Regions from separate parts of the Brevibacterium sp. HMSC22B09 genome, predicted to be linked through region 2. Evidence: riboswitches for the same ligand, from Rfam matches in the RefSeq annotation. Region 2 holds a riboswitch; each other region holds the start of a gene.
The links. Region 2 has a riboswitch for thiamine pyrophosphate ahead of HMPREF3087_RS08140 (ECF transporter S component). Riboswitches for the same ligand answer to the same signal wherever they lie in the genome.
Positions count from the first base shown of each region.

Region 1: it holds a riboswitch for thiamine pyrophosphate, as region 2 does, so the genes downstream of both, thiM (hydroxyethylthiazole kinase) here and HMPREF3087_RS08140 (ECF transporter S component) in region 2, are expected to answer to the same signal.
Region 3: it holds a riboswitch for thiamine pyrophosphate, as region 2 does, so the genes downstream of both, thiO (glycine oxidase ThiO) here and HMPREF3087_RS08140 (ECF transporter S component) in region 2, are expected to answer to the same signal.

Region 1 is NZ_KV786006.1:4,957-10,405, reverse strand. It holds gene HMPREF3087_RS03425 (HsmA family protein) at 1-265, opposite strand, end outside; gene guaB (IMP dehydrogenase) at 516-2,036, shown strand; TPP riboswitch at 2,263-2,356, shown strand; gene thiM (hydroxyethylthiazole kinase) at 2,344-3,201, shown strand; gene thiE (thiamine phosphate synthase) at 3,198-3,896, shown strand; gene thiD (bifunctional hydroxymethylpyrimidine kinase/phosphomethylpyrimidine kinase) at 3,893-4,792, shown strand; gene HMPREF3087_RS03400 (TenA family protein) at 4,830-5,449, shown strand, end outside.
Region 2 is NZ_KV786025.1:53,124-58,572, reverse strand. It holds gene HMPREF3087_RS08150 (ABC transporter ATP-binding protein) at 1-623, opposite strand, end outside; gene HMPREF3087_RS08145 (ECF transporter S component) at 620-1,312, opposite strand; gene HMPREF3087_RS08140 (ECF transporter S component) at 1,327-2,040, opposite strand; TPP riboswitch at 2,066-2,191, opposite strand; gene HMPREF3087_RS08135 (DNA cytosine methyltransferase) at 2,487-3,680, shown strand; gene HMPREF3087_RS08130 (Z1 domain-containing protein) at 3,703-5,449, shown strand, end outside.
Region 3 is NZ_KV785998.1:40,852-46,300, forward strand. It holds gene HMPREF3087_RS01225 (DUF808 domain-containing protein) at 1-444, opposite strand, end outside; gene HMPREF3087_RS01230 (YceD family protein) at 623-1,138, shown strand; gene rpmF (50S ribosomal protein L32) at 1,141-1,344, shown strand; gene rnc (ribonuclease III) at 1,349-2,059, shown strand; gene mutM (bifunctional DNA-formamidopyrimidine glycosylase/DNA-(apurinic or apyrimidinic site) lyase) at 2,059-2,991, shown strand; TPP riboswitch at 3,054-3,160, shown strand; gene thiO (glycine oxidase ThiO) at 3,146-4,231, shown strand; gene thiS (sulfur carrier protein ThiS) at 4,228-4,464, shown strand; gene HMPREF3087_RS01260 (thiazole synthase) at 4,412-5,278, shown strand; gene HMPREF3087_RS01265 (ThiF family adenylyltransferase) at 5,275-5,449, shown strand, end outside.

The DNA.
Region 1 (5,449 bases), on a different contig from region 2:
TGAGGATCAGCGCAATCAGGCCGGTGATCGCCATGGTGATCGACAGGATCTGGGCGAGAGAACCATCGGGGGCGTTCGACATTGTCGAATTGCCTGCGGCGGCAATGCGGCGCATGACCTCGGTGCCGGAAGCATCGAATAGCAGACCCAGTCCGAACAGGGCCACGTGCGGCCAGGTGAGGGTCTTCTTCAGCCGCTCGGCCCACACGCCGATCGTGTAGAAAACCAGTGCCAGTGAAATGAGGACAATCGCAAGAATCAGCATGCCTTCAGCCTCGCGCGTTCCTACTTTCTGCACATCGCGCAGAAAGCTGAACTTGGGGTCATACTTTCGGATGATTCTGCGCGTGAGCGGCACCAAGCGCACCGCCCACATGACCATCCAACCCGCGCCGCTTACGCGTGCGCGAACCCCTTAGGATAGGTTCAGAAAAAAGCCGCGGACGGCAGGCACGTGTCAAGCACATGTCCCGCGCACATCAGGCGGCAGCGGTCCAACCGGAGGAAGGGTTCTCGTGCCAGAGGTTCACCAGCATTTCAAAGACGCAGAAGATCCGTTTTCGCTTACCGGCTTGACCTATGACGACGTCCTGCTGCTGCCGGGCGACACCGATGTCATCCCGTCGGAAGCTTCGACGAAAACCCGGCTGACGCGCGAACTCGACATCGCGGTTCCGCTGGTCTCAGCCGCTATGGACACCGTGACGGAATCCCGCATGGCAATCGCCATGGCCCGCTTCGGCGGTCTGGGCATCATTCACCGCAACCTGTCGAAAGAAGACCAGGCTGCCCAGGTCGACTACGTCAAGCGCTCCGAATCCGGCATGATCACCGACCCGGTGACGATCACCGCCGAAAAGTCGCTCGAAGAACTCGACTACATGTGTGGCCAGTACCGCATTTCCGGCCTGCCGGTGGTTGATGACGATGACACGCTGGTCGGCATCATCACCAACCGCGACCTCCGCTTTGTGCCGCGCGCTGACTTCGCCACCACCACGGTCGGCGAAATCATGACCAAGATGCCGCTCATCACCGCCCCGCACGACGTTTCGGCTGAGAAGGCCTACGAACTTCTGGCAGAGCACAAGATCGAAAAGCTCCCGCTGGTCGACGAAAACAACAAGATCCAGGGCCTCATCACGGTCAAGGACTTCGTCAAGCGCGACGAATACCCCGACGCGTCGAAGGACGGCGAAGGCCGCCTGCTCGTCGGTGCTGCGGTCGGCTTCTACGGCGATGCCTTTGAGCGCGCGGGCCTGCTGGCCGAAGCCGGTGTGGACGTGCTTGTGGTCGACACCGCCAATGGCCACGCCCGCGGTGTGACGGACATGATCAAGTCGCTGAAGAAAGACCCGGCGTTCAAGAACGTGCAGGTCATCGGCGGCAACGTGGCCACCCGCGCGGGCGCTCAGGCACTCATCGACGCCGGCGCTGACGCCATCAAGGTGGGTGTGGGCCCAGGCTCCATCTGCACCACGCGCGTTGTCGCCGGTGTGGGCGTTCCGCAGGTCACCGCCATCAACCTGGCGTACCAGGCCGCCCGCGAAGCCGGAGTGCCCGTGATCGGCGATGGTGGTCTGCAGTACTCGGGTGACATCGGCAAGGCTCTTGTTGCCGGCGCTGATTCGGTCATGCTCGGTTCGCTGCTGGCAGGCTGTGAGGAAAGCCCCGGCGAACTCATCCTGGTCAACGGCAAACAGTACAAGGCCTACCGCGGTATGGGTTCGCTGGGCGCAATGGCGCCGCGCAAGGGCAAGTCATACTCGAAGGACCGCTACTTCCAGGCTGATGTCGCCACTGACACCGACCTCGTGCCGGAAGGCATTGAGGGGCGCGTGGCCTACCGCGGTCCGCTGCGCCAGGTCGCCTACCAGCTGACCGGCGGCCTGCGCCAGACCATGTTCTACGTGGGTGCCCGCTCGATTCCGGAACTGAAGGACAAGGGCCAGTTTGTGCGCCTGACCACCGCGGGTCTGAAGGAAAGCCACCCGCACGACATTCAGATCACCCAGGAAGCCCCCAACTACCACTGATCCGCCGCAGCCTGACCGGCTGCTGCTGTGAATATCTGCTGTGCGCCCGAGCCTCTGGCCGGGCGCACAGCTGTTTTTCTGGGTTTTTCTCACAGACCCTTTCTCACGAGGTGGAGCGCGCCTTTTCTGGTCTGCTCGGCTGCTCTGCGGACCGGTCTGCGGCGGAGCGGGATTGTGCCGTGGCTCTGCGTCATGCGCTTGTGTCAGTGGTGGGTGTTAGGGTGAGCGAAGTGACACGGGGTGCCGTTATACAGCGGCTGAGATTAACCCGTTGAACCTGTGTGGTTAGGACCAGCGAAGGGATGTCATGGAACTCAAAGACTATGCGGGCACGCTGCTTGAGTCTCTGCGTCAGCGCACGCCTTTAGTGCACTGCATTGTGAACACGGTTGTTCAGCAGTTCGCCGCGAATGTGCTTTTGGCAGCGGGTGCCAGTCCCGCCATGATCGACCACGAAGCTGATGCTGCTGATTTCGCCGGCATTGCAGATGGTCTGCTCATCAACTTCGGCACCCCAACATCGCACCAGTACCTGTCAGCCGACGGTGCCATCGACACCTTCAACCAGGCCGGTAAACCGTGGGTTCTCGACCCCGTGGGCTTTGGGATTTCCGGGCACCGCACCTCCCGGATTGTGCGCGCACTGAACAGCCGCCCGGCCGTTGTGCGCGGCAACGCCTCCGAAATCATCGGCCTGGCACAGCAGTCCGGCAGCGCCCGAGGAACCGACTCAACGCACTCAGTTGACGACGCCCTCGGGGCAGCCGCAAGCCTCGCCCAGTCAGGCATCGTCGTCGCTGTTTCCGGGGAGTCCGACGCCATTGTCTTTGCCGACGATTCCGGCACGCACACCGTGACAATCAGCGGCGGCAGCCCCTATATGCCCAGCGTCATCGGCACGGGGTGCTCGCTAGGAGCGCTCACCGCCGCCTATGCGGCAGCGGCCGCCCACACTCCGCAAACACAGGACCTCAGCCAGCAGGTAAGCACCGGCGTGGCTGCAGCGACAGCGCACCTGCACTTCACCTCGGCCGCCCAGGTGGCACACGAAAAAGCCAGCGGGCCCGGCACATTTGCCGCGCACTTCCTCGACGGCCTCTACGCTGCCCAACCTGAACACCTAGCCCGGATCCAGACCACGTGGACAACAGGAGGAATCGCATGAGCGCACCACTGGGCCGCCTGTCCGAATACAGCACTGACCTCTACCTGGTGACCGACACGGCGATGGCCGAAAGTGTTGGCCGCACAGTCGCCGACACCGTCGCCCAGGCAATTGCCGGGGGAGTGGGCATTGTGCAGGTGCGCGATAAGCACATTGACGACGCCGGCTTCGAAAAGCTCACGGTGAGCGTGCTCGATGCTGTTCAGCAGGCCCGTGAGGAACAGGGCATCGACACCGAGATCCCCGTTTTCGTCAATGACCGCGTTGATGTCGCCGCCCGCCTGCTGGAGCAAGGCCGGAAAGTCCACGTGCACGTGGGTCAGGGCGACATGTCAGCAGACGATGTTCGCCAGCGCATCGGTGCGGAACCGCTGCTGGGAGTTTCAGCCCAAGAGCCCGAACACTTTGAACGCGCCCGCAGTCAGGAAGTCGATCTGCTGGGCATCGGTCCGGTGTACGCAACCCAGACCAAAGAAACCGGTCGCAGCGCCATCGGCCCTGACGGTTTCCGGAAACGCGCCGAAATGGCGGGCCTGCCCGCTTTTGCCATCGGCGGCATCAAAGACCACAACGCGGCAGCCCTGCGCGGCACGGGTGCTGCGGGAATCTGCGTCGTGTCAGCCATCATGACCGCACCCGACCCAGCGGCGGCCGCACGCAGCATCCTTACGGCTTACACAGGAGAAAACTCATGACCGCAACCGGCCCTCGTCCTCCCGTCGCCGTCACGATCGCCGGCACTGACCCCTCCGGCGGTGCGGGAATCCAGGCGGACCTCAAAACCTTCACCGCGCGCGGCGCCTACGGGGCCAGCATCATCACCGCCCTCGTCGCACAGAACACCCACGGGGTCAGCCGCATCTACGAAATCGACCACGACTTCGTGATCGACCAGTTCGATTCGGTTGTCGACGACATCTACGTTGATGCCACCAAGTCCGGCATGCTCGGCACACCCGAACTCGTGCAGACAACAGCCGACTACGCCGCGGCTGGCCGTCTGGGATTCCTTGTGGTCGACCCCGTCATGGTCGCCACATCCGGGCACCGACTGCTGGCAGAAAACGCCATCGATGCGGTGCGCACGGTTCTGCTGCCGCAGGCCGGCATCATCACCCCCAACCTGCCGGAAGCAGCACTCCTGCTGGGCGACGACGAACCCGAAGCCGGCAGCCCCGCACAGATGCGCGAACAGGCTGCGCGCCTGCTGAAAATGGGGCCGAAAGCCGTGCTGCTCAAGGGCGGCCACGGGGCAGAGGACATCGTCACCGACATCCTCGCGGTTGCCGAAGGCGACGACATCGCGTGGCGCGAATTCAGCCACCCGCGCGTCTTTTCGCCCAACACCCACGGCACCGGCTGCACGCTGTCGGCGGCCATCGCAGCTGAGGTTGCCCACCGCCGCCACGCCCTGGCGCAGGCGGGCGAAGACCCGTCCGGCGCCTCGACAGGGGAGCAGCTGGGCGACGCCGTCGGTGCGGCACTCGACTACCTGGCCCGCGCCATCGGCAGTGCAGCCGACTGGCAGCTGGCGCTCAACCCCGACGGCGCACACGGACCCGTCGACCACATCGTCGACATCACCCGCTGAGACCACAACAAAATCACAACGACTGTCAGGAGACACAATGAGCGAATTCATCGCCGGCCCCCACAGCCGTGAACTTTGGGAACACGTCGAGCCCATCATCAAGGACATCGAAGCCCTGCCCTTCATCGAACAGCTCTCAGACGGCAGCCTCGATCCCAAGGTGTTCGTCCACTACCTGCTGCAGGACGAGGTCTACCTGGACGGCTACGGCCGTGCCATGGCGCAGCTGTCCGGCAAGTCCTCCCGCAACGACGACATGCAGTTCTGGGCTGGGGCAACCTCGGAAGCGGTTGTCGCGGAAAACGAACTCCACGAAGCCGTCTTCGCTGACGAGGTCTTCGCCCCGCTGGTCAAGGAAATCCGGCAGGAAACCGCGGGCACGCGCGGTCTGCGCCACGGTGAGCGCGGCTCCGACGAGGGCCGTGACGCCGAAGCTGTCATCGCCAGCCCCACGTCGCTGGGCTATGTGTCATTCCTCATGGCAACCGCAGCTCTGCGCCCCTACCAGGTTGGTGTTGCCGGTGTCCTGCCGTGCTTCTGGGTGTACGCCCACATCGGCAAGGTGCTCATGAAGAAGGCCGGATCGAACCTGGAGGGCCACCCCTTCGCATCGTGGATCACCATGTACGACAGCCCCGAATTCGACGAATCCACCCG
Region 2 (5,449 bases):
ACCGGCAGGCGGTGTTCGACGATCAGCATGGTCGCGCCGGTGGCTTCTTGCGCGGCGATGATGGAGTCGCGCACGGATTCGACGGCTGATGGGTCGAGGTTGGCGGTGGGTTCGTCAAGCACCAGCAAGCCCGGCTGCATGGCGACAACCCCGGCGATGGCCAGGCGCTGTTTCTGCCCACCGGACAGAGCTGCCGTCGGGTGAGTCAGCGGGACGTCGAGGCCCACAATGGCGAGAGCTTCGGGGATTCGGCGGGCGATGTCTGCGGCTGGGATGCCGACGTTGGCCATGCCGAAGGCGACATCGTCGCCGACTTCGGCGAGGATCACCTGCGAATCGGGGTCCTGCAGAACAAGCCCGGAGATTCCGCGGGCGGGGTCCGGTGGGAGGCCGTCAACCAGGAGTTCGCCGAACTGTTCGCCGGATTCATCGGGCAGGACACCGGCAACGGCGTGGAGGAACGTTGATTTTCCAGCACCGGAACCGCCGACCAGCAGAACTTTCTGGCCGGCTGGGATTTCAAGGTCGAGGTCGGAAACGGCCGGTTCTGAACGGCCGGAGTGGTACCAGGTGAACCCGCGGGCGGACACTGCCGCGGGTCGGGATGACGAGGTGGTGGTCACGAATCTGCGGGACTTTCACTTTCTGAGGGGCTCCCCCGGTGACCCGCACCTTCGGGTGAGGAGGCGGCGTGAGGTGGGCGGCGCCTCGGGCGCGGGTCGGTGCCGGATGCGAATCCGGTCAGCACTCCGGTCCGGCGGATGGCGCGGTAGACGAACCAGCCGCCCAGGCCGGCGAATACGGGTCCGGAGACCAGGGCGCAGGCGGCGAAGACCAGCTGCCATTCGAGGGCCCAGCCGGCGTTCCAGAAGATGTTGTCGGTGATGGAGACCGAAATGGCGGGTGCTAGGCCTGCGAAGACGGAAATGCCGAGGGTGTAGCGGCGGTAACGGGTCAGGGCGAAGACGAGTTCGGTCATGATGCCCTGGCACAGGCCGGTGAACAGGATGACCGGGCCGAAGACGGAACCCAGGAGAGCTTCGGTTGCTGCGGCGATGAGTTCGCACACGATCGCGGCGCCGGGTTTGCGGATGATGAGTGCCCCCACGGGCCCGGCCAGCAGGTAGAGGCCGCCGACTAGGCCCGTGGTTGGTGGGAACACGAGGTTGAACGGGACGTCGATGATCGGCCGCAGGGACGTCCACGCGAAGTACACGGCACCGAGTGCGACGGCGAGCACTGCTGCGACGATGATGTCAACGGTGCGCCATGTGAGGCTGCGTGTGGGCGTGGTGTGTGCGGTGTGGGTCATCGGGGTCTTTCAGTTCATGTGCGGTTGGGGGTTGTGTGCTGGCGGGGTGTGGTTGTCGTCCGCCCGGAAGCGAAGGCTGACAGTGCGCCTGTGGGCACGATTGCCTTCCACAGGAGCCATGCACCCAACCCGGAAATGATAATGCTGGAGGCGATTCCGCACACGGCGTAGACGACCTTGAATGTCATAGCCCATTTGGCGTAGTACATGACTATTTCGCCGACCACCAGGGCGACACCTGCGCCGAGGCCGGACAGGAGCATGACGGGCAGGTTCCATTTGCGGTAGAGGAAGGCGAGGAGCACGATTTCGGCGCCGGCTCCCTGCAGGAGGCCGGAGATGATGGCGGTTGCACCGAAGTGGGAGCCGAGCACTGCTTCGACGACAGCGGCGAGTGTTTCGGCGATGATGGCCGCACCGGGTTTGCGGACGATGATTCCGGCCAGTGGCCCTGCAAGCACCCAGATGCCGCCGAACAGGCCGACCAGTGGTGGGAATGCGACGGTCCAGAGTTCGAAGACGCCCCAAATGGCAGCGACTCCCCAGAAGATGACGCCGACTGCTACTGCGATGACGACGGTGACGATGATGTCAACGGTCCGCCAGCGCAGGCTGGTTTTTGTCTGCGTGCTCTGTGGCCGTGGGTTTTTCGTCTGTGCTGACGAGGTGGTGTTCGGGTTGCTTGGGTTGGTGTGGTGTCCGGGCTGGACACGGTTGTCCTGTGTCATGAGTCCTCCTCAAGGCAAGGAGGGGTCAAGAGTGTGCTCGACTTCCTTCGCCGGTGCTAACCGGGCAGGTTCGAGGGTCTGCGGCATCGCACTCTCAGCGCCCTTGTTCGGATCTCTAGGTTTGATCCGAGGCGCTCCCCTGTCGTACGGCCGATACCTTAGCAAGGACAGTGCGCTGGCGCACGGGATTGGGTGGAAGGACACAGTTCGCATGAAGACGGTGCCACCTTAGACCCGAGGCCACTCGTGGTGGGATTCTCGAATGAGCGCCGCTGCGTACCCATGGAATTACAGCCCATCGGCTCAAGGCCAGCGTTTCTATTCGCTTATGTCAGTGCCTGGCGATATGCTGCATCAGGAAGTCAAAGTCAGCCACGAATCGCCAAACTCGGGGCAAAGACAAAAACCGACTATTGCGGGATCTGCAGACCGGGAGGTAGGCGCTGGTGGCTGCTCATTACTCCATGGGGGAGTTCTTTTCAGGTCCCGGCGGGCTGTCCCTCGGCGCATCAATGGCTGCTGAATCGTTCAATGAGCACGTCGTACCAGCAAACTCAAACACGGACCCTATAGTTCTTGAGCACCAATGGGCTGTCGACATCGACAGCGATTCCTGCGAAACCTACAGGAATAACATCCTCGCCCACCGGCCTCAAGCCGTCCGAAACATTGACGCCCGTGAGGCAATCAAGGACTTAGATTCTTTTGAACCCATCGATGGTTTTGCGTTTGGTTTCCCGTGCAACGACTTCAGTCTTGTGGGCAAACAGAAAGGCCTGTTGGGCGATTTCGGTGGGCTATACCAAGCCGGCGTAGCAGTATTGAATAAAAAAGAGCCTAAATGGTTTGTTGCCGAAAATGTCGGTGGAGTTCGAAGCGCCAATCAAGGTGACGCATTTAAGCAAATACTTGCTGACCTGCAGGCGGCAAAGGGAAAAAGCTACGACATTGTTCCCCATTTGTACCGATTCGAAGAGTACGGTGTCCCACAGACTCGGCACCGAGTCATCATTGTTGGAATCCACAAGGATGAACAAGTCAGATTCAAGGTCCCGGCGCCTAGTCACGGACCAAGAAACAATGCTTTAAACCTTCCCAGGTACGTTTCAGCTGAAACCGCGCTTAGCGCAACATATCCAGCAGGATTGAACGTCAAACACACGGAAGATCCTGTTCACACTGAACGCGTACGGCAACGGTTGACATACATACCCGAAGGTGGCAACGCCTTTAGCGCTGCCATGCCAGAAAACCTCAAGCTGAACGTCAAAGGAGCAACACTCAGCCATATCTACAGGCGCCTGAGAAGAGAAGAGCCCAGCTACACCATCACCGGTTCAGGCGGGGGCGGCACGCACGTCTACCACTGGGAAGAGAACCGCGCACTCACTAACCGTGAGCGAGCCCGGCTGCAGACATTTCCTGACGATTTCAATTTCAGCGGCTCACGCTCATCGGTTCGAAAACAGATCGGGATGGCTGTGCCGCCACTCGGCGCAAAAACAATTTTCGAGGCACTCTTCAAAACCTTGAATGGCATCACCTACGACACAACAGAGCCTAACCTTCTAGAAGTGCTCAGAGAGTCGAAGGGCATCCTGCCGTCATGGAGTCAGATTCGCACCCAGCTTTTTAACTAGCCGCACTCAACGACGAGGAAGAATGATGGACGAGAACGAGCGCCGCACGATTGAGATGGTCTACGGTTTCCACCGTAAGACACAGAACCGGGAAGAGGCCGAAGCAGCGACGCGCAGACAGCTCAGCACCTATGGCAAGGCTGTGCTGGATGAATTCTTCAACGAGCTAGAACAACTCCGCCAAAAATCCACAACTCTCTTCGTCAATGACATATCGGCCCGGCAGGACATCAAGGAGCGAGGATGGTACTTCCCCGACTCGGACGGTGATCTTTGGAGGAGTCTCAAGGACAAGATGCTTGACAGCGGCCTCCGCGAAGCAGTCAACAACATCGACAACGAAAGTGACGCCATAGTTGCAGCCTCCGCAGAGCCCTACCAGTTGAAAGACAGGCGCAAGGGCCTTGTCATCGGCAACGTTCAATCCGGAAAGACGGCGAATTACGCATCGGTCATTGCGAAAGCTGTAGATGCCGGCTACCGATTCATCATCGTCCTTGCCGGTCTTCACAATAACCTTCGCGGGCAGACACAAAGACGGCTCGACAGAGACCTCGGCGTGGAAGATGGCCCCCTCCCGTGGTATCGACTTACGTCATCAGACAGCGACTTCGGTCCAGGCGATGCGCGCAACGCCGAGGCAATGACACAGGGCACTCAGCCTGTCTTAGCTGTTGTCAAAAAGAATTCATCGCGCTTGAGAAACCTGCGCAACTTTCTTCGCCAAATCAGCCTGGATACCCGCGAATCTCGTTTCCCGATTCTCATTATCGACGACGAATCCGACCAAGCAACGCCCGATTCATCCAAAGAAGGCGCGCAGGAAACAACCGCAATCAACACCCTCGTTCGGCAAATTTGGGATGAGGTCAAAAACGGCACGTACATCGGATACACCGCTACCCCCTTCGCCAACGTCTTCATGAGTTCAGATGACCGACTCGGCGATGGGCACGGTGTCGATATGTATCCCGATGACTTCATCTACGTGATGAAAACACCGGACGCATACTTCGGAGCAGAGCGTCTGTTTGGAATCTCTCCGCACGACCCCGACGGCTGGGAAGACGATCCTCCTAACGTCGTACGCGAAATCCCTAAGGGGGACAAAGATCTTCTGCTGCCCCCGGGTAAAAACCAAAAAGCAATTCCACCGCAGATGGCGAAGTCGCTCGAGGACGCCATCAAATGGTTTGTAGTCGCTTCGGCGATCCGTCGCACGCGCGGACAGCAAAACATGCACTCATCGATGCTTGTGCACACAACTCACCGTACTGAACCGCACTTCCTAACCCAGAAGCTGATCGATGATTTCCTCGAACCGCTCCGCATTTCCGCCCTCGATGACGATGTCGAAGCTTTCCATGAGGTTTTTACGCGAGAAGTCAACAAAGCCAAGGATCTGTACCAAGGTGATGCGGCAGCACCCACGTGGAGGGCCGTTTCCGCAGAGATCCCCACAGTTCTCCGCAGGCTCCGGACCGTCGTTGACAACAGCCAAAGCCTGCCGAAGGATCGTTTGGACTATACGAAAGGTCCGCAGACGGTCATTGTCATCGGCGGTGGAACGCTGTCACGAGGCCTGACCCTCGAAGGACTGTTTGTCTCCTATTTCACGCGGTCATCAAACCTGTACGACACACTGCTCCAAATGGGGCGGTGGTTTGGCTATCGGCACGGATACGAAGACCTCCAGCGGATCTGGCTCACAGAAGGACTAGATGAGGACTATCGCCACCTCGCCCTCGTTGAGCTCGATATGCGCGAAG
Region 3 (5,449 bases), on a different contig from region 2:
GAAGTCGGTGCGCACAGCCCCGCGGACGATCTGCTTTTCCTGTTCGGGACCGCGTTCGACCGCCGGAGCCTCTTTCGCATGGGAACGACCAAGTACCAGTTCCCACAGTTTTTCGGCACCTTCGTAGCTCAAATACAGCCCGCCGATCATAAGCAGGGGAGTGAGCACCCACGGGAGGAACTGGCTGAGCAGCATGATCGCCGGCAGGATGAACACCAGTTTGTTGATGATCGACCCGCGGGCGATTTTCCACACAACGGGGAGTTCGCGAGCCGGCGAAAAGCCGTCGACATAGCGCGGGGTGACCGCAGCATCGTCAACAACAACACCGGCGGCTTTGGCCGAAGCACGCCCGGCTGCAGCACCGATGTCATCGACGGATGCGGCAGCTGCGCGCGACAGTGCGACAACGTCGTCAAGAAGGGCGGCAAGACCACCGGCCATAGGAGGATCCTCACTGTTGGAATGCGGGTCAGACAGATTCTACGGGCACTATCTGCACCGGGAGCACAGCAATTTGCCCGGCCACGGCGGCCTGGACTAGAATGGAACGCTGTGTGTCATCAGGGGCGCACATATTTCGACGGCCATCAAACACTGGGAAACGCGAAAGGGGAGAGCCGTGGAACGCAAAGATCTGCAGCTCGACCTGCGCAAGCTCGGCGTAGCCGACAAGCCCGGCGCGTGGACCGATGTCGACGTGACCGTTGCCGCCCCTGAGGACTTGCGGAACGAAATGATCGGCGTCCCGGAAGGGGATCCGCTCACGGTTCGTCTGCGGCTGGAAAGCGTTGTCGACGGCATCTACGCCTCGGGAACCTTCGAAGCCCTGGCCAAAGGTCAGGATGCGCGGACGCTCGAGGACCTCGAACTGCCCCTGTCAGTCGAAGTCCAGGAGCTCTTCGTCTACGAACGCGGAGAAGACGAAGACTCCTATGCCGTTGAACGCGATAAGATCAACCTCGAACCGCTCATCCGCGATGCAGTCGTGATGGCGCTTCCGCTCAACCCGGTGGAATCGGACGACGATGGCGAATTTTCGTACACCGTCGGCGAATTCCCCGAAGACGAAGAAGCGGGATCGATCAACGATCGCCTCGCGGCACTGAAACATCAGTTAGAGAAGAAAGAGAGCTAGACGTGGCTGTTCCGAAGCGTAAGATGTCGCGCAGCAACACCCGCCACCGTCGTTCGCAGTGGAAGGCTCAGGTCCCCGGCCTGGTCAAGACTGTGGAGAACGGTCGCGTTGTGTACTCGCGCCCCCACCACGCAAAGCTGGTGGAAGACTCCAACGGCAACCCCCTGTTCCTTGAATACAAGGGACGTAAGGTCGCTGACGCCTGACACTATGACTGAAGCGCAGAATCTGCGTGAACTCAACGAGCGTCTCGGGATCGACATTGATCCCGAGACGCTTCGTCTTTCACTCACACACCGTTCCTACGCCTTTGAAAACGGCGGCATCCCCACCAATGAGCGCCTGGAGTTCTTAGGCGACTCCGTGCTGCAGCTGGTTGCCACCGAATGGCTGTTCCACAACAACCCGGCAATGGCCGAAGGGCGTTTGGCGAAAATGCGCTCCGCCGTCGTCAACACCCGTGCTCTGGCCGCTGTTGCCCGCCAGTACGGCATCGGCGACTACCTTCTGCTGGGCAAGGGCGAAGAGCTCACCGGCGGGCGCAACAAAGACTCGATCCTGGCCGACACAGTCGAAGCGATCATCGGCGCCTGCTACATCAGCCAGGGCCGGCAGGTAGCGGAAGACCTCGTGCACAGGTTCGTTGACCCCATGCTCGATGACGCCGTCAACCTCGGTGCCGGCATGGACTACAAAACCACCCTGCAGGAAGCCGCCGCGGACCTCGGCCTGGGAGTCGTGACTTACGACATCACCTCGGAAGGACCCGACCACGCGCGCGTCTTCACGGCGCAAGCACAGCTGGGCGACACCACGTGGGGCAGCGGTGAGGGAACGTCGAAGAAGAACGCCGAACTCGTCGCCGCCGAAGCAGCCGTCAAGGCCATCCGGGAGAAACACCCCGACTGGTCCCGCGCCTGATGCCGGAACTGCCGGAAGTTGAGCACGTTCGCCGCGGGCTTGAACCGTGGGCGGTCGGCTCGCGAATCGAATCCCTGCGGGTGCTCGACCCGCGCATTCTGGGCACCACCTCTAAGCGCACGGTCGATGCGACCGCTGTTGACCGTCTGACCGCCTCTGTTCCCGGCGGTCGTGTCGAAGGGGCGTGCCGCCGCGGCAAGTTCATGTGGCTGCCCCTGGCCACAGGCTCCGTCTTTCCCGACTCCGCTTCCGAGGTGCCGGCCGGCTGGGCAGTGGCCCTCCACCTCGGCATGTCAGGGCAGGTGAGGATCCACACCGCCGCCGATGCCGTGCATCGGCACACCAGGGCCGTGTTCGACATGTGCTCAGCCGACGGGACCCCGTGGCAGATGCGGTTTGTCGATCAGCGGATCTTCGGCCACATCGGCCTGGAGCCTCTCGTGACGGGGCTTGGCTCGCCGCGTCTGGTTGCGGCTTCGGCCGCCCGGATTGCACCGGACCCCTTCGAGGACGGATTCGATGCGGAAGGCTTAGCGCGGACTCTCAAGGGCCGCCGCACAGCAATCAAGGCCGCTCTGCTGGATCAGGGCGTGGTGTCCGGAATCGGCAATATCTACGCTGACGAGGCGCTTTTCGCCGCGGGAGTCCACCCTGCCGCCCGGACCGACCGCCTGCGCATCAGCCGGATTGAAAACACCCTGCACGCCGCCCGGGACGTCATGGCCCGTGCCATTGAGGCCGGCGGAACGAGCTTTGACGAACTGTACGTCAACGTCAACGGCGAATCCGGATACTTCGACCGCAGCCTCGGCGTCTACGGCAAAGCCGGCAGTCCGTGTACCCGGTGCGGTGAAACCGTGCGCAGCAGCACGATTGCCGGACGCACATCCCACTGGTGCCCCACCTGCCAGAAACCCCAGAGGCGGTACTGACACCGCCCGCTTGTTCCAAGAGCGCAGGCTATTTGCTCCAGCACCGTCGGAGGCTTACTCTGAGGGCGGTTCATGGGAGCCGGGACACGCCCGGCTGAGAGGGCGAAGCGGCCGACCATCAGCACTCGAAGCGGATCATGCCGACGTGAGGAGAATGGTGAAGACAGCGGTCATCGGGGCGGGAATCCTCGGACTCGCCACAGCCCTGCGGCTGCAGCGCGCAGGCCACGATGTCACCGTTTTCGATCCCGCGCCGGTCAGCGGAGCCTCCTACGCGGCCGCCGGCATGCTCGCCCCCGTTGCTGAAGTCCAGTTCGGCCAAGACAGTCTGCTGCCCATCATGCAGAAAGCCCTCGACGAATACCCGGAGTTCCTGGAACTGCTCGGGATGCCACATGACGCGGTCGGCTACGAAACCGCCGGAACCCTCCTGGTGGCAGCGGACCCCGGCGACCGCGAACACCTCGAACGAATGGAGAGGGCCTACGGCGAACGCGGACTGGCGTTCAACCACCTGCCCGGCAGCAGGCTCGCGCGTCTCGAACCCGCCCTGGCTCCGGGCCTGTCAGCCGGGGCTGAAATCCCCGGTGACCTGCGCATCGACCCACGCCGTTTCACGAACGCCATGCTGGAAGCACTGGGACCGGAGGCACTTGTCCGGCAGCGCGTCACCCGCCTAGAGGGTGCGGCCGTCGAAACCGCTGACGGCGTTCTTCACAGCTTCGACACGACAGTCGTGGCCGCCGGCATGGGCATCGCCGACATCGCGGGGCTGCCTGAAGACGCGGCACTGAGCCTACGGCCGGTCTACGGCGATGTCATCCGCGTGCGAGTACCCGAAAACCGTCTGCGCTTCGGCCCGCTGCTATCCCGCACTGTCCGCGCCGTCGTCACCGGCCGCAGCGTGTACGTCGTGCCGCGGGCAAGCGGCGAAATCGTCATCGGCGCATCCGTCCGCGAAGACCGCCCCGACACAGACCTCGGCAGCGTTGCCGACCTCCTGGCTGATGCCATCACGGTTGTTCCCGGGTTGCGCGACTGCGACCTCATCGACGTGACCACCCGCGCTCGCCCCACAACAGAAGACGACATGCCAGTGGTGACACGGACTCAGGTGAGCGGCACCTCGGCAGTTGTTGTTGCAGGAGGACTGTCCCGGCACGGCATCCTCCTGACCCCGTACGTATCCCGCCTGGCGGCCCAAGCCGCCGACACCCACCCGGAAGGAAGGATCCCATGAGCATCAAGGTCAACGGCACCGAGCAGGAGCTCGACGGCAAGCTCACGGTGCTTGACGTCGTGGCGCGCACGACCGACAAGGAGTTCAACCCGGACGGAACACCCGCAGACGGCAGCCGACCCGGCATCGCAGCAGCACTCAACGGAGCTGTCATCCCAAGGGCACGGTGGGCCCAGACGGATGTTGAAGACGGGGCGGTCATCGACATCGTCACAGCTGTGCAGGGAGGCTGATGTGCAGCCGCTGACAATCGGCCCGACCACCCTGACCTCCCGGCTCATCATGGGAACCGGCGGGGCAGTAGACCACACCAACCTGCGGGCAGCCCTGCAGGAATCCGGCACTGAACTCACAACCGTCGCCATGCGCCGCTACAGCCCGACAGAAGCCGGTTCGCTGTTCGCCATGCTGTCCGAACTGGACATCAAGGTGCTGCCGAACACCGCAGGCTGCTACACCGCAGCCGACGCTGTGCTCACCGCTGAACTGGCTCGCGAAGCGTGCGAAACCTCGCTGGTGAAGGTCGAAGTCATTGCGGACGAAAAGACCCTCCTGCCGGATGTCATCGCCACGCTCGAAGCCACGGAAATGCTCGCCGAGCGCGGCTTCGTGCCCTACGTCTACACATCTGATGACCCTGCCGTGGCCAAGCGACTGGAATCCGCTGGTGCCGCGGCCGTCATGCCGCTGGGTGCGCCGATCGGCTCCGGCCTGGGCATCCTCAACCCGCACAACATCGAGCTCATCTGCTCGCGCGCCTCTGTTCCGGTGGTGCTGGATGCCGGGATCGGCACCGCTTCCGAGGCGGCACTCGCCATGGAGCTGGGATGTTCCGCTGTTCTTCTGGCCAGTGCCGTCACGCGCGCCGAAGACCCCGTTGCCATGGCGCGCGCCATGCGCATGGCCGTTGAATCCGGCTACTGGGCCGCACGCGCCGGCCGGATTCCCACACGCCGGCACGGTGCTGTTGCTTCCAGCAGCTTTGATGGGCTTGTCACCGGCCACGACCCGGCCGAAGGATTCCGCGGAATGGGGGTCACACAGTGACTGATCAGACGCACCTCGATCTGACACCGGAGGACGCGGATCGCTTCCGCCGGCAGATGGGCCTGGCCGGTTTCGGCGAAGAAGGCCAGGCCAGGCTTCTGAAGTCGCGCGTCGCAGTTGTCGGCGCAGGCGGGCTCGGAGCTCCCGTCCTGCAGTACCTGGCGGCAGCCG